Regions from separate parts of the Acetobacter aceti genome, predicted to be linked through region 1. Evidence: riboswitches for the same ligand, from Rfam matches in the RefSeq annotation. Region 1 holds a riboswitch; each other region holds the start of a gene.
The links. A riboswitch is a leader RNA that binds a small molecule or an ion and turns the genes downstream of it on or off. The one in region 1 is predicted to bind cobalamin.
Positions count from the first base shown of each region.

Region 2: another riboswitch for cobalamin. It lies ahead of A0U92_RS05205 (TonB-dependent receptor plug domain-containing protein); the one in region 1 lies ahead of A0U92_RS03945 (TonB-dependent receptor).
Region 3: another riboswitch for cobalamin. It lies ahead of A0U92_RS00690 (DUF1636 family protein); the one in region 1 lies ahead of A0U92_RS03945 (TonB-dependent receptor).

Region 1 is NZ_CP014692.1:847,881-853,621, forward strand. It holds gene A0U92_RS03935 (phosphotransferase enzyme family protein) at 1-880, shown strand, start outside; gene A0U92_RS03940 (APC family permease) at 962-2,416, shown strand; cobalamin riboswitch at 2,585-2,799, shown strand; gene A0U92_RS03945 (TonB-dependent receptor) at 2,844-5,135, shown strand; gene A0U92_RS03950 (hypothetical protein) at 5,467-5,741, shown strand, end outside.
Region 2 is NZ_CP014692.1:1,137,571-1,143,311, reverse strand. It holds gene A0U92_RS05215 (LysR family transcriptional regulator) at 1-209, opposite strand, end outside; gene A0U92_RS05210 (PACE efflux transporter) at 276-758, shown strand; gene A0U92_RS05205 (TonB-dependent receptor plug domain-containing protein) at 885-2,873, opposite strand; cobalamin riboswitch at 3,112-3,350, opposite strand; gene A0U92_RS05200 (pyridoxine 5'-phosphate synthase) at 3,433-4,164, opposite strand; gene pdxA (4-hydroxythreonine-4-phosphate dehydrogenase PdxA) at 4,161-5,159, opposite strand; gene A0U92_RS05190 (dipeptidase) at 5,156-5,741, opposite strand, start outside.
Region 3 is NZ_CP014692.1:163,866-169,606, reverse strand. It holds gene cobN (cobaltochelatase subunit CobN) at 1-2,098, opposite strand, end outside; gene cobW (cobalamin biosynthesis protein CobW) at 2,106-3,167, opposite strand; gene A0U92_RS00690 (DUF1636 family protein) at 3,164-3,571, opposite strand; cobalamin riboswitch at 3,684-3,909, opposite strand; gene A0U92_RS00680 (CbtA family protein) at 4,569-4,865, shown strand; gene A0U92_RS17605 (hypothetical protein) at 4,862-5,038, shown strand; gene A0U92_RS00675 (hypothetical protein) at 5,411-5,741, shown strand, end outside.

The DNA of each region.
Region 1 (5,741 bases):
GGAGGGGGATGTTTTCATCCTCAGACTCCATCGGCCCCATTATCGCAGCGTGGACGAAATTCTTTCGGAAATCACGTTCATCGAACAGTTGCGTGCCGATAACATCCTGCATACGCCAGCTATTATTCCAACCCTCGCAGGAAACGCACTGGCTCACACAGGGGAGGGTGAGCAGGAGCAGCATGCAGTGCTGTTTGCCTACCAGCCGGGTGAAATGCCTTCAGAAGCAGATCTGCCTGAAAAGTTTCAGGAACTGGGTCGTATCTCCGCACAACTGCACAGCTACACAATCAGTCATGACGTTCTGAAACGCCTGAATCGCCCCGTCTGGGATGTGGATGTGGCGATTGGTGAAAACGCCATGTGGGGCTGCTGGCGTCATACCCGCGCCATGACTCCGGAACAGACCTGTCTGCTGGATGCTGCCGACCGCATGGTGCGCGCCGAACTGGAGCGTTATGGCCGTCCGGGTAACCGCTGGGGGTTGCTGCATGGCGATATGCGGCTGACCAACATCCTGCATAGCGGGGGGCAGACCAGCATCATCGATTTCGATGATTGCGGTTTTGGCTGGCACATGTACGAATTTGCCTGCGCCTGCACGTTCATGGAATGCAGCAGGGACATCGCCGCCATCGCCGGTGCCTGGCTTAAAGGTTACAGGCAGATACGGCCACTCTCTGAAGAGGATGTCCAGATTATCCCGACCCTGCTGATGCTGCGCCGTCTGCTGATGGTCGGATGGTTCACCACGCATCAGCACTCCGCTGAGGCGCGCGCGCTGGAGTCTGGGTTTCTTGAAGAGTCTCTGACCATGGCGCGAGGGTATCTTGATGGCACGTTTCTGCCCGGTCTGACACGCGTCACGGAAGAAGCCTGAGGCTGTTTTCGCGGGTTTATATTGTTTCGATAAAGCAATGAAAAATATCATCGTTTCCTGTTTTCACAGAGGCTGACCGTGATGAAAAACACTTCAACATCCCCGCCGCCAGCGAATGCCGGCTCCAGCCTGCAAGGAAATCTCGGTGTTGCGTCCATTGTCATGATGGTGGTTGCAGCCGCAGCGCCCCTGACCGTCATGGCGGCTAACAGCCCGCTGATCATCGCCATGGGTAACGGGATTGCAGCCCCTCTGGATGCCGCCATCGCGACGTTCATCATGTATCTGTTCACCGCGGGCTTCATTTTCATGTCGCGTTACGTGGCGAACGCGGGAGCATTCTACGCCTATATCCAGAAGGGACTTGGAAGGCAGATCGGCCTTGCGTCCGCCACGATGGCGGCAGCGTCCTACAGCTTCATCGTGATCGCCCTGGAAGCCTATATCGGCTACACATTAAGCGAACTTCTGCATAATGCACTTGGATTTTCCGTTCCGTGGTGGCTCCTGTCCATAGCCGTCGTCGCGATCGCGGGTTTTCTGGGATACCGACATATCGAGATGAGTTCACGGTTTCTCGGTATTGCGCTGGTTCTGGAAGTGGGCGTCGTTCTGTTGGCCGATCTCGTTATCGTGGCGACAAAGGGTGTTTCGTCCCTGTCGGTCGAGCCTTTTACGGCTCATGCCGCGCTGTCCGGTTCACCCGGTCTTGGCATCATGTTCGCCATCTACTGCTTCATCGGTTTTGAATCGACCGTGATCTTTCGGGAGGAAGCCCGCAATCCCGATGTGACCATTCCCCGTGCCACTTACGCGGCGGTATTTGGCGTGGGTCTTTTCTACGTCATTTCAATGTGGTGCGAGGTCGCCGGTTTCGGACTGGATTCAGTCGTTCCCATGGCCAATGAGCATACCGGCGACATGTATCTGCTGCTGATCCGTTCCTATATGGGGCAGGTCAGCGAGGATATCGTCAATGTTCTGCTTATAACGAGCCTTTTTGCCTGCATTCTCGCCCTGCACAACGTCGTGGTGCGATACCAGTACATCATGTCCCGTTACGGCGTGCTGCCTGCCGGTATTTCCAATGTGCACGCAGATCATTCCTCTCCCCACGTTTCTTCCCTTGTGCAGTCCTGCACCTCTTTCGGCGGATTGCTCATCCTGCTGATTCTCGGTCTTGACCCGGTGACACAGATCTATGCGTGGGGCGCGACAGCCGGAACGCTGGGTTACATGGTCATCCTGTCCCTGACCTGCATATCGGTTCTTGTGTTCTTCAATGTCCGCAGCAAGGGGCTTGGAAATGTCTGGCATACATTGATTGCGCCCATCGGAGGACTTATTGGTCTTCTGGCATGCCTGTGGATTGCGGTTGCCAACCTTCCTGCCCTGATCGGTGGGGATAACGCCTCCATCGCTGCGTGGGGTATCGGTTTTCTGGTGATCGTAACCTTTATCGGCGGGTATGGTCTCGCCAGTCACATGAAGAGCAGATATCCCCGCCGGTTTGAGGCGCTGAGGGAACTGGCCTGACCGTCTGCCGCTGATTGGACAAGGCATCATCCTGATCATGGTGGGCTCTGGAACCATTGCTCACCATGATCAGGACTTCATGAAGACAATAATGACATATGTTTTCGCCACGCCATTCCCTGCATCAGAGCCGCTTCCGGACGTTGACAGAATTGTGAGCGGCAGTATCACATCCTGATTGCTTGTGGTCCGCCATGTCGCTTGTCTGCTGTGGTGGCTAAGAGGGAAACCGGTGTCAGGCCGGTGCTGTCCCCGCAACTGTATGCCGCGAGGCTGACGATTGTCTGAACACCACTGGATACTGTCGCGAGGCGGTCCGGGAAGGTTTTTCGTCAGATCGATGACCGGTAAGCTAGGAGACCTGCCACGGCAACGGAGTCACGGACAGGGCCGCTGAACGGGGGGTTTCAGGGGCGAGGCCAACGTAATGCTGGTCTCCGCTGTGGTGACGTTCTGTCGGAGCATCACCGTGCATCCCGTATCACGCCACATTGGTTTCATGGCCGTCAGCCTGACCTGTCTCTTCACCGCTCATGCCGCAACGGCGGAGCGGTCGGGAAAGATACAGTCCCCGCCTCATAAAGCTGTGCCCGCCGGACACGCTGAAAATATCAAAATCCAGGGCAGGCAGCCCCAGTTGCGGCAGACGACCGCTATCGGTGGCAAGCTTGGCCTTTCCATCCAGCACTCTCCCGCCACCATCAATGTGATCGAACATGATGTCATGATGCAGCGCGGTTATGCTCAGGCGGAAGATGCCGGTGATAGTGCTCCCGGCGTATCGTCGGGCGGCGGGCCGGGCAGTCCTGCCCAGTTCATGATGCGTGGTTTTACCGGTAATCAGGTGCAGATCCTGCGGGATGGAACCTATTTCGGTCCTACAACCATGGTGAACCGGCCGCAGAACGCGTTCAATCTGGAAAGTGTTCAGATCCTCAAAGGTCCATCATCCGTTCTGTATGGACAGGGAGCTGTTGGCGGAACAGTGGATATGCGGACACGTAATCCAACTTTTGACGCGCCTCATGCAAACGCACTTCTTTCCTATGGAAGTTTCAATACATGGAATGCCGGCGTCGGAGGGTCCCTGCCGATCACGAACACACTGGCCATCCGGGCGGATTTCAGCCGCACATCTTCGGATGGATTTGTGAAGGGCGCTGATCCTCATTCCAATGATTTCACGACAACCCTGCTGTGGAAGCCGACTTCAAAATTCACTGCCCGGCTGGGCATGGACTATCTCACGGATCGGCTTTCCACCTATTACGGCACGCCTCTGGTCGATATTGGACAGACCGGGGGACGTGTTGGTGGACTGGTAAATTCCACCAGGGGGCTCGGCATTACCCGTAAAGAAATGTGGAAGTATTATAATGTCCGCAACGCCGAGGCCGGGTCGGTCAATGCGACGCCCACCCTCCATCTTGACTGGCAGGCTACGCCGTCGATTTCACTGCATGGCAGCAGTTATTTCATCTATTCCAAAAGGCGCTGGAATAACGCCGAGAGTCTGAGTTATATGGTGGATGCAGGCAGGGTTGACGCCTCTGGGAACGCCATCGGACAAGGACGAATTGCACGCGACCGTTTCTACGTTTTCCAAAATCAGCATCAGGTGGGCAGCAGTCTTTACGCCAGTTTTGATTCTTCTGTTTCTGGCATGAAAAATCGATTTATTCTGGGAGGAGATGCTTACTATCTCCGCTTTATCCGCAATCGTGGTTTTCCTGACGCCACCTATGCTGACAGCGTTTCTCTGGCAGGCCCGGAGCAGACGGCGCTGGGATCGTTCGCAGGCGAATATCCGTTCAATAAATCACCCACGACAATGGTACAGGCCGGACTGTTTCTGGAAGATGTCCTGACAATTCGTGAGACGCTGAGGCTCGTTGGCGGTTTCCGGTATGACTGGTTGTCGCTCAATCGGCAGAACTACAGGCAGGATGGCAGTTTCAACGCCAGCACCAGTTTCCGCGGTCACTATAATCCGGATAATTTCAGGATTGGTCCCGTTTACGATATTACAAAAAACATCAGCGTTTATGGGGTTTACACGACAGGGGAAGACCCGCCGGGTTCCAATCTTTTCACGGCCAACCGTGGTCAGTTCTCGCGTCTCAGCCATGCGCGACAGGGTGAAATCGGTGTGAAAGCCTCCGCGCTGGACGGGCGCTTCACCACGACACTGGCTTTGTATGACATTCGCCGCACGCGTATTCTTGTCACGACCGGACCGGATACCGTCGCGACTGCCGGCGTGCAGAAGTCTCGCGGCGTGGAATGGCAGGGGGATCTCATTCTCAACCGGCATTTCAGCTTTAACGGGAATGTCGCCTACACATGGTCCCGCTACGGTTCTTTCCATCCGAGTGCGACAGTGGACGCTTCCGGCAATCAGGTTCCCAATGTACCGGCTGTGACCGCCAACCTCTGGGGGATCTGGTCGCGTGTCCGGGGGCTGCCGCTCGATCTTGGCGCTGGCATGCGGTATGTTTCAGCCCGAAAAGGAGACTACGCCAACACGCTGACCATGAAAGATTATGCTCTGGTCAATGTTTTCGCAGCGTGGCACGCCTACAAAGGCATCACCCTGTATGGTCGTATCGACAATATCGGTAACAAGCATTTCGTTCAGTGGGCCGATACGGGATATTCCGGACAGGTTCTGCTTGGGGCGCCGCGTTCCTTTTCCATCAGCATGCAGGCCGGCTTCTGAGCATCTGCCTGTGTTTACAGAAGATTGAGAGTTTCCCATCGGGTTGCTTTCATCGGGCAGCCCGTGGAACTCTCTTTTCGGAACAATGATGTTTACAAAAAAATATCTCATCCGAAAACTTTTTCTGATCCATCGGTGGATGGGAATCTGCCTCTGTCTCCTGATGGCGTCATGGTGTGCGTCGGGTATCGTTATGCTGTGGCGTCCCTGGCCTCAGCCATCAGCAACAGCTTTGGCTCATGTCCATCCATTGCTGAAATTCCCCGAAAATTTTTCCAGAATCAGAAATATTGTTGATGCTGGAAGACGTTTCAGTCACGCTCGATTGACGATGGTAGGAGAAATTCCTGTTCTCGTCCTTCAGGCGGAACAGGGAGGTGCTCAGGTCCTCAATCTTGCCAGCGGGAAAGAAGGGTTCCTCTCTGCCGAAATCACGGCTGCCAGTGCCCGGTCATATCTTCAGGCAAGGCATGTTTCCGATCATGTCATTTTCGACAAGCTGACAACCGACGATCAGTGGATTTTGAACAGCCGTGACAGGTCTGAAGGGTTTTACAGATTTCATGCCAATGATGCTGGCGGAAATCAGGTCTACGTCTCGCGTGT
Region 2 (5,741 bases), 290 kb from region 1:
GCCTCCTCAAGCAGTCTCTGGCCTGCTGGTGTGAGAACTGGAACACGTCCCTCCCTGTTGAACAGCAGGATACCAAGGTCGTCTTCCAGATTACTGACATGCGTACTGATTGCAGACTGAGCTTTGCCTGTCCGGCGTGCAGCCGCGGAAAATGAACCCGCGGCCGCAGCCTCTACGAACGCCTGTAGCTGATCAAAAGAGATACTCACTAATCCATCTCAAAAACAGATAGGTTCTAACTTTTTCTGAGCGAAAAATCAGATAGGTTGCGCCGCATGTCAACCGAATCCATTCAATCCACCGCAGCCCTGCGTTCCGGCACAGATCGTCTCCGTCACGCCCTGCTGTTTGAGTGCGTTGCGCTCGCCATCGTAATTCCATGCGGCAGTATTCTATTTGGGGTGCAGGCTTCAGACATGGGGGCGATCGGCATTGGCAGCGCTCTCACCGCAATGCTGTGGAATTACCTCTATAATCTGCTTTTCGACCACGCCATGCTTCGCCTCAGGGGGGCAACCAGTAAAACCATCACTGTAAGGCTTCTGCATACAGTGCTGTTTGAGGCTGGACTGCAGATTGTCCTGCTTCCAGCGATTGCGCTTTATCTTGGCGTCTCAATCACGCTTGCCTTCTCGCTCAGCATGTCGATCGCGCTCTTTTATCTGGTTTATGCGTTTGCATTTAATATGGCTTATGATTCGATATTTCCTGTTGGGCATACCACCACACGACCGACTTCAGTTATGCCGGCAGAGTAACCTGGCTGATTTCCGGAAACACAGGTGATACAAAACAAACAATTCCATATTGTCCTTTCTCGGCCTGCTGCCCGCGTTGCGGGCAGCCTCTTTCACGGCCTCACACCATTTGCAGCAAAACGCGCCTCAGTAACTCAGGGTAAAGCCACCATAACCAGCCCGGCCCTGCTGTAGATATCCAACAGGATTTTCAAACTGCCGGTTCAGAAGGTTGTCGGCACGAGCAAAAACCGTCAGGAAGCGGTTGATCTGATAGCTGGCAGCCAGATCAATGGTGAAATAGCCATGCCCTTTGGCACAGATTACACAATAGCTGCCGTTCGCCGCGTAGACCGGATAATCCCGCCAGCCACTGACATAAAGAATATTACCAGACAAGGTGAGATCCTTGACCGGCTTCCATGTCGTGTTGAAATTGAACTTATGCTGCGGGCGACGCTGAAGTGGCTGATCATCCGTCGTGTCGCGCGCGTGAGTCCAGGTGTAGTTGAGGTTGAACTCAAGATTATCGAGAGCTTTCCAGTTCAGGAACGCCTCGACACCGAACATGCGGGCACGATCCACATTGGCGTAAGAATATGTTGACGTATAGGCGGAATAAGTCGCCGTTGACTGAATCAGATTACGGACATGATTTTCATACCATGTCGCGCCAAAATGCACCCGGTCATGAGCCAGTTTCTGCTCGACAGTCACATCGTAACCGATCAGGCGTTCGGCCCTTAGATTCTGATTTCCCTGATAATTGTAGTAGCTACCATTCAGCTTTCCAAAAAGCTGATAGAGCGACGGACCGTGAAAGCCGCTGCCCGCACTGGCCTTGATGATGGTTCCTGTGCCGGGAATATGGATGGCAGGCGCCACGCGCCATGTCACATAATGTCCGTAGCGGGAATTGGAATCATAACGGACATTGGCTGCACCATAAAGAATCCGATTCCAGTTTCCCTGATACTGACCGTAGCCTGCTGTCGTATCCATGGTGGCGCGGGCGCTGTAAGGCGCGTCATTCGTTCCCGTCCCGTCGCTCTGGTTACCGTAATAGGTCTCGTGGAAATGCTCGGCGCCCACAAGAAACGAACCGTATTTCTTGAGATCCAGCGTACCGTGCCAGTCAATCTTCAGACGTGAAGAACGATAGTAGTTCGGATCATAGAGACGCGCGCCTCCATCAGAACCTGTGCCGGTATAGGTGAAGTTCCGCCAGTTGGTCATGTAACCCAGCCCGATCACCTGATCGAACAGGCCATCCCAGGATCGCAGATGCGCCGTCCCACGGACAACGGCCTCATTCTGGATCGTCCGCTCGCGTTCATGCTGGGCGTCCCCGTAGACTTCATCCAGCATATCGTAAGAACCATACGAACGGTAATTACTCTGCATAAGACGCGATGTAAGACCGAGATCAAAATTATCCGTCACATCGTAGTCCATACGGACATTCGCGCTGCGATTGTCGTAGGTATTGCCCCGATCGCGCTGCTCTTTCGTCACATTGGAAAAGATGCTGGCATACCGTTCGATATAACGGGGAATGCTGTGGAACCCGACCTGTCTGTAGTGCGACAGTTCGACATTATAGTGGAAACGGTCAAGGCTGCCCCGCGCACCCAGCACCTGATTGAAGGTCCCGTAAGACCCACCTTCCATGCGCGCGAAAGCCTTCACACGTCCCTGCCCTTTCGCCGTGGTCATATCGATCACGCCTGCCATGGCGTCCGCGCCGTAAAGGCCGCTCTGCGGGCCTCGAAGAATCTCGATCCGTCCCAGTCCGTCCGTCATGAACTGCGCCGGATCGAACGCGCCGGTGGCATTGCTTCCGTCGTTCATATCCATGCCGTCGAGACGAACCTTCACCTCGTTGGCATTGCTTCCGCGCATGAAGATGGCTGTCAGGCCGCCCATTCCACCGGTCTGCACCACGTTCAGGCCCGGTTGTCTTTCCAGAATATCTGACAGGGACCGCCGTTGCTGCGTCTGAATCTGCTGTTCGGTGATGATCGTCATGGCCGTGCCGATCTCGTCAGCCTTGATCGGACGACGGGCGGCGCTGACCGTGATGGATTCGGGCCAGGAGTCAGTATGCTCAGAGAGCATGGAGCGGATACCGGGCATGTCAGTATTCCTGACTGCTGGATGGGCCGCCACCGTCTTTCCGCTCTCAGTCGCAGAGGCATGAGCCGGGGCAGTCGTTGCAAGAAGTGCCGAGAAAAATGAAGCACCGGTCAAAAGGAGCGCGCGAAAGGGCATTACGATCAGCTCGTGGTTGTCTGCGTTGCCACGAGCAAAAGGAGGTCATGTTTCACACAACCGTTCCAACCTGCCAGATCACCCCGTCCGACACGTCTCGTCCACAACATCCGGTATGATGGCAGGTCTCCTGGCTCGCGGTTTTTGGAGAGACAGCCCTTCCCTTCCCGGAGAAAAATGCTCCAGTGAGCCGACTTTACGCCGGACAGCTATCCCAACCGCTTACAGTTGCGGGGGCAGCCCGGGCCTTGGCGGCCACGCAGCCACCTCACCCGGTTCCCTTTTCATCCCTCGGACGCGACCTGTACGCGCCGTATGGGAACCATCATGAAAGAAATGATTTATAGAGCGGTCACAGCGAGTCAATCATATCTGTGTAGCCGTGTCACAGACTGTTGCGTCAACACCACAACATCGAAAGCCCTCAGGCAGCCGGAGCAGCGCGAGCCGCATCCATAAGCCGCCGCATTTCCTGCACAACAGCCGGAAGCCCGTCGAAGATCGCCTGTCCGATCAGAAAATGCCCTATGTTCAGTTCCACGATTTCCGGAATGGCGGCCACCGGCGCGACATTGCCAAAGCTCAGACCATGACCGGCATGCACTTCCAGCCCCAGCCCCGCCGCCTGTGACGCAGCCACTTTCAGACGGGCGAGTTCTCCATCCCTGCCATGAGCATAGGCGCCTGTATGGAGTTCGACCACAACGGCTCCCACAGCGGCGGAGGCGGCAATCTGTTCCGGGTCAGGATCAACAAACAGAGAAACCCTGATGCCATTTTCACGAAGTTTTCTGATCATCGGCACCAGACCAGCGGTCTGGCCAGCAACATCCAGACCACCTTCGGTCGTCACTTCCTCCCGCCGTTCCGGCACGATGCAGCTCGCATGTGGCTTCAGCTTGCAGGCGAGCGCTACCATTTCCTGCGTCGCCGCCATTTCCATGTTAAGAGGCGCTCGCACGGTCGTGCGGAGACGGTTCAGATCCTCATCACGAATATGTCGCCTGTCTTCGCGGAGATGGGCGGTGATACCATCAGCACCTGCCTTGACGGCGAGCAACGCCGCTTCCACCGGGTCAGGGTGCGTGCCCCCACGTGCATTACGGATCGTGGCGACGTGATCAATATTCACACCAAGACGCTGACGCTGGATCATGAAAGCAATCCTTCTTTATAATTCAGACGATTTTCAGACAAGACATGAGCGAGACGCAGCGCCGCAACAAGACTGGTGGCCGCCGCAATGCCTTTTCCCGCGATATCGAACGCTGTGCCGTGGTCCGGGGATGTACGGACAACGGGCAGCCCGAGCGTGACATTCACACCATGCGCCATATCGAGGGTCTTGATGGGGATCAATGCCTGATCGTGATACATACAGAGTGCTGCGTCATATTTCTGACGCGCGGTGTCGGTGAACATCGTATCCGGAGGCATCGGTCCGACGACATCCACTCCTTCCGCACGCAGACGTTCGATCGCCGGGATGATCATGTCGATTTCTTCCCGGCCCATCATCCCGTCCTCTCCCGCGTGCGGGTTAAGTCCCGCGACCGCAAGACGTGGCCGGGCAATTCCAAAATCCCTTTTCAAAGAATAGGCTGTTGTCAAACCAGCCTCGACAATCATGTCTCCGGTGAGCGTATCAAGCGCCTCTCGCAGGGAGACATGGATCGTCACCGGCACCACGCGCAGCATGGGGCTTGCCAGCATCATGACTTCCCGTCCAGGAACATGGCAGAGTTCGGCAAGAAACTCCGTGTGACCGGGATGCGGAAAGCCCGCACGACGCAACACGGCCTTGCTGATGGGATTGGTCACAACGCCGCCCGCCACACCCGCTTTCGCAAGTCCAACGGCCTGGGCGATACTGTCGATCACGGCCTGACCATTGATCGGATCAGGCTCTCCGGTTTTGACAGGCGCTGACAGCCTGAGCGGGAGAACAGGAAGCGCATCCCTGAAAACAGATGGTGCTTCCCCAATAGTTTCTATTTTTTTCACTGGCAGAGCAGGCGGCAGACAGTCAGGATCACCGAGCCACGCAAAAGCTGTCCCATTTCCGCGCAAGATGTCCCATGCGCCAGCGGTGATCTCAGGACCAATACCGGCAGGATCGCCCATCGTAAGAGCGAGCGGCAAGCCTGTCATTGCGCCAACGCCTTCAGAACACGCACCCATGACCGGGCGCCTTTATGAAAGGATGTCAGACTGTATTTCTCATTCGGAGAGTGGATGCGGTCATCATCCAGACCGAAACCGATGAGGAGCGTGTCGAGGCCCAGCGCTTCCTTGACTTCGCCCACCACCGGGATGGAGCCGCCGCAGCCGATGACAGTAGCCTGCGTTCCCCATTCCTCGGTCAGCGCTGCCAACGCGCTGGCAAGCTGCGGCATATCGGCGGGAACCACGCTGGCGCGGGAACCTCCGTACGGCCTGAATTCGACCGTGCAGTCGGAAGGCACTCTCGCTCTGACGTGTTCCCGAAAACTGGCGCGGACAGATTCAGGGTTCTGCTCGCCAACAAGCCGGAAAGAGATCTTGGCCACGGCGCGAGATGGCAGGACTGTCTTGAAACCGTCCTCTTCGTAGCCTCCCGAAATCCCGTTGATTTCACAGCTTGGTCGCGACCATGTCTGTTCCAGTGCGGAATACCCCTGCTCCCCGGCGGCCCAGCGAAGCCCTACGGCGCCGAGACTGTCCCTATCCGTCGGACCGATCTCGCGCCACTGG
Region 3 (5,741 bases), 680 kb from region 1:
CGGCTGCTTCCTCAACGCCGGAGAGAGTGGCAACAGTTCCAGCCAAATCAGCACTTTTCGGAGTGACCTGCCCAAAAACATGCAGCCCATCGCGGATCTGAAGATCCTTCACATCGCAGAGATAGGCATCCAGCCGGGCAAGTGCTTCCGCTTCATCTCCTTCTGCGGATCGCACTCCACTTTCCGCCAGCACACCCATGCTGGTGGCCCGCTCAAGAATATCACGACGCAGCAATGCCACGCGGCGACGATCCATCCCATCTGCTTCAGCATATTCGTCGATCAGCGCTTCAAGTTCCTCCATATCACCAGACAGACCTGCCTTCATCACTGGCGGCGTCATATGCCCGATGGTCACGGCCCCCAGACGCCGTTTCGCCGCCGCCGCTTCACCGGGGTTGTTGACGATGAACGGATAGATCACCGGCATACCTGCCGTCAGAACAGCCGGACCACAACTTTCAGACAGCGCGACCGATTTTCCCGGCAGCCATTCCAGCGTCCCATGCGCACCAAGATGCACCATGACATCAATGGCGCAGACCGAACGCAGCCACAAATAAAACGCGATATAACCGTGGCATGGCGGCATATCCGGATCATGATACTGCGTTTGCCGATCGGCATGGCGACCACGATCCGGCTGGACGGCAATGACGATATTACCTGGACGACAAAAGCGGAAACAAAACAGGCCATCCCGCAATGAAGGATCGTCTTCCGGCGCGCCCCATACGGCCATGACCGACACACGGAAAGTTTCAGGCAGTTCATCAAAACAATTTTTATAGTCAGCGAGAGACCAGACCGTATGCCCGGAGCCTTCCGTCAGAACCGGGACAAGCGTGGCGACTTCAGTATCTGCACGCTCGCCACAACTGTAACCAGCATCTCGCAGCATCTCCAGAATGGAGGACAGACTTGCAAAGCTGTCGAGCCCGACAGCATGCGCGACCTGCGCAGAACCTCCTTCGTCACTTGCGCCGGGATAATCGGACAGGATGATTGCCAGTTTCCGATCAACTGCGGCGATATGTCCAAGACGCGCCCATCCCGATGCCTGCCGCACCACTGCGTCGATTCCAGAACGCCATGCTTTTCGACGCGCCGGATGACCGGCAGCCGCTTCCTCCTTGAAGGAAACAGGCACTGTCGCTATGCGACCGTCCAGCTCGGGCAGCACGACCTGCATGGCCAGATCGGACTGACCCAGACCACGAAAACTCTCCCGCCATGCCCGCTCCGTAGAAGCGGGCTGCACGAGTTGCAGGATCGTCACGCCAGCCGCTTCAAGGGGGGACGCCGCCATTCCCTCTCCCCGGACAGCGAAAACCGTCGCGTTGAGCACGATATCGGGGGCTGTCACGAGCAGCCGGTGCTCGATCCACTGCGCGACTTCCGTCTGTTTCAACGAAGAGACGAACACCACTTCAGTCGCCATGCCGTGCTGTTCCAGCGTGTCAGCCAGCACATCGATGGCGGCCGTATCACCCGAGAGCAGATGTGCGCGATAGAAAACCAGTGTGGCACGTAATGGAAGACCATGCCCGGCCTGCCGGTAAATACCGACAGCAGGAAGACCCTCCGGCAATGCGCCGTCATCTTCACCCAACCCTGCGGCATGACGCATGAGTTGCAGGGCTTCATGGATATTGCGTGGGCCGCTCTCCTTCAGAAAACCGGCCAGCCGCTGGCAGATTCCATCTTCTGCCGTTGACCATGCCGCCAGCCGGACATCCTCCCGGTCGTCACCGGGCAGCAAGGCAAGCGGAATATCCTGCGCGCGGCAGCAGGACGCCACTTCCTCGACGCCATACCGCCAGTAATCCACGCCACCCAGAAGACGGATAACCACGCATCGCGCATGCGCAACGGTCTGTTCGATATACAGATCAATCGACATGGGATGACGCAGCCGGCCAAGATTCACCAGCCGGAGCGAAAAGCCCGGCTCCGCCATTCTGTCATAGGCCCGCTCAAGGGAGAGCAGATCGCTGTCCGTGAACGACAGAACGATGACATCGGCAGGTGCGTGGTCGAGATCTTCGGCCACGTCCTGTTCGTCAATCGACTGCTGATCCCGGACAAGCAGGTGCATGAGAAATTCAGACCGCCTGCAAGGTCGCTTCGATGGCCTGACAATCCAGCCCTTTCTGGCCAATGACGACGAGGCGCCCCGTACGGTCGTCGCCGGTCAGCGGCTTGTCGAAGACGTAGCGCATCCGCCCTCCCACACCCTGCACCGCCAGTCGCATCGCCTTACCTTTTACGGCAGCAAAACCCTTGAGACGCAGGATATCGAACTGGACCGCCACTTCCGTCAGACGCTTCACAAAGGCATCCGCGCTGATCTGCTCGGGGACGGCGACGACAAACGAGTCGAAATCATCATGCTCATGCTCGTCCGCACCATCATGATGAGACGGGCGCGCCGTGAGATCATCTTCCGCACCGGCTTCAAGTCCAAGCAGCACGGCCGGATCAAGCCTGCCCTCCACGGCACGCAGCATCACCCGCTTAAGTGGCAACAGCGCGGTGATCTCCGCTTCCACGGCTTCCAGTTCTGCCTCGTCCAGCAGATCTGTCTTGTTCAGCACCACCAGATCGGCAGAGAGGAGCTGATCCTCAAACACTTCCGCCAGCGGATTGTCGTGATCGAGAGAAGGGTCAGCTGCCTGCTGGGCGGCAATCGCCTCCGGGTCATCAGCAAAACGCCCCGCCGCGACGGCTGGTGTGTCGACCAGCGTGATGACGCCGTCCACAGTCATTCGTGTGCGGATATCCGGCCAGCCGAACGCCTTGAGCAGTGGCTTCGGCAGGGCGAGACCCGATGTTTCGATGACGATGTGCTCAGGCGGCTGCGGGCGATCGATCAGCGCGCGCATGGTCGGCAGGAAATCGTCCGCAACGGTGCAGCACAGGCAGCCATTGGTGAGTTCGACAATGTCCTCATCCGGGCAACCTTCAATGCCGCAGGAGCGCAGGGTTTCGCCATCGATCCCCAACGAACCGAATTCATTGACCACGACGGCGATCCGCCGTCCGTGCGCCTGCGAAAGGAGATTCCGCAGCAGAGTGGTCTTGCCTGCTCCCAGAAAACCGGTGATCACGGTGACAGGAATCTTTACACCGATGGCAGGTGTGGACGTTGGGGCTATGGAATTCATGTCGGCTCCTGTGATGTGGGAAGCAGGGCTGGAAAACGGCCCAGAATCATGTCGTTCAGGGAGGAAGGACGTTTGGACGGCATGACTGCGCCGGTTTTCGACGCCGCATAAAGGCCTGCGTAGGTCAGCAGATCATCGGCTTTTGCGGGATCAAGATGGCCAAGCAGCCAGGCCCATTTTCCTGGCATGGAGATGGTCGCCGTGCAGCCACTGCCACAGGCGGCCAGACACAGGACCGGCTGCAGGATCACGTGCCCCGCGTCGGCCCTGTCGCATAATGTCTCATAAAGGGTGCGCCCAAGCGGCACGCCGTCCGGGTCAGGACGGAGGCATGTCACACAGATATGAAGAGCAGGGCGTTCCACCTGTGACTCTTCGGGCGTTCTGGCAGGCAGATCATTCATGTCCTGTCCTTGCGTCCTTGCAAAAACAGGGTGCGGTCAGCGAGGCCTCCACCGGGAGGGGGCATACGACGGACGCAGGCCCTCATGATCCGGGCACCCCGCCGGTCCATGACATTCCTTATTCATGACGGCAGGTCTCCTGGCTCACGGTCGGGACATATGTCCCGGACAACCTCGCCGCCTTCCCGGAAACTTCCAGTGGCGTTCTCCCCATGACGGGAGAAAGAAGAGGTGTCACAAACCGTCTACAGTTGCGGGGGCAGCGCCGGATTTGATGCATGACCGCACCGGCTTCCCTTTTCAGTTCCTTGCGGAACACCATCACCACCTGTCTATCGGTGGTGTAGGGGGCTGTCAAAGCAGCTTTCTCTCTGTTCAGAATTTCATCCAATGATACAGGAACCTCTGCCGAACATGCTTTCCGGCTGACTCGGCTGTGTCATGAAGGCCTGAAAAATATTCTGCCTGAATGCCGGTGAAAACCCGACACGGTCGCATCCCTGTAATATTCCTTTCCGAAGCGAGGGAAGGCAGATCCTGCCTCTCAGTTGAACGCGGAACAGATTTTTCCCCGGCGAAGTCATCATAAGCCAGTCCGTGGTTTGCTCCATTCCGTCATCCATATCCGCCCGAAGACCATTCTGTTTCGTGCCATTGCATCTTGGGGCGATTTTCGGACTACCACTTAATGTTGCGCTACTCTGCGTCGCCGAGGCCGAACAGGAAAGGACCTCCCGTTTTCTGGCAATAGGGTTCACGCATTCACGCGTGATGCCCGCCACTTTGCCAGCTTGCTCTGCCATTAAATTTCAATGGCCGAATGACGCCTGACCCCGGAGTCCAAGCGTGGATCTCGCTTCCTGCCTGTCCATCCGTTCGGAAAGCCTGAGATTGTGCACGCTCTCATATTTTAACAGTCGCGGGATGCGTTGATCTGAATGCCTCCAGAGCCTGAGATGGTCAGTCGGGCCATTTCAAGCCCATGCACGGGTTCGTCATGCCTGGCACAGCTTATGGAGGCCCGTTCTCACTCGCTTTCACCGTGGTTTATGGACGGATTTGGATTGGGCATCCCTCTCCCCGTGCCGACACCCTGCTCATTGCCATTGCCTGTTTCATCATCATGGCACTGCCACCAGATCTGAAGCGTCCACCCAACCCACCTGCCGTCGGCAATCCAGAAACAATCAGCCTGCTTACCGATGTCTATTTCGAGACGATCCTGTTGTCTGCCTGCTGTACCGTAATTTCAATTCTGACAGCCAGGCTACTCGTCAAAAGATCTGAAACATGAAACAGATCGAGCAGTGCAGGAATTTTCTTCATAGGATTTTTGTTTATGTTGCAGTTGATTCTGCCCGACATCAGCAAAATACTATCGAATCTCCCTGCGATGGCTTTGGGGCGTTTCAGATCAGAGAAGCTGCTATAGGCACTCAGTCATCCTATGGTCAGCAATTGGAATGATCTTTGGAACTATGGCAGACAAATTACCGTAAAAACCTGCGTACAAAATCCGAATGGCAGCTTCTGATGGATCATCAAAAACTTCTCATGACAAAGTCACAGTTCATACAACACAAAGTCCCAATCTTTTTCAGAAATTTCATTCTCTGATATTAGCAATTTTAAAGATTTCCAATTAACACACTTTCTTATTCATGAATATTTTTACAGAAAATGATAAAAAATATCATATTATTTTCAAAAATTATATTTAAATCCATAAATTTATTCATTGGTTATAAAACATTTAACGTAAACATTTATTTTTATAATTTTGTTTTATTATTTACCTTTTTGTTTCTTTATAACGAAGCATGACATGCAATTCAAAAAGTGAACAAAAATCAAATTGCGAGGTTTTTAATGGTCTCGAACTCTTCAGGTAACACTTATCAGACGCTTGTGCTGGGTGGGAATAATTCATCAGCCTACCTCACATCAGGACAGGCTTACATTGTCCAGAATCCCGGCAGCACGACGACTGACCTGACTGTCTGGTTTCGCAATACAGCCTATATTTTTGGCGATATCAACGTAACTGTCAGCGGAACCAACAGCACCGTTAGCTACGCTTTTTCCACAAGCAACAGCAATCTGACAATTACTGGCAACGCCAATACTATTTTAAATTTTGCAGGGACGGTAAACGCAGCCCACTCTGTCG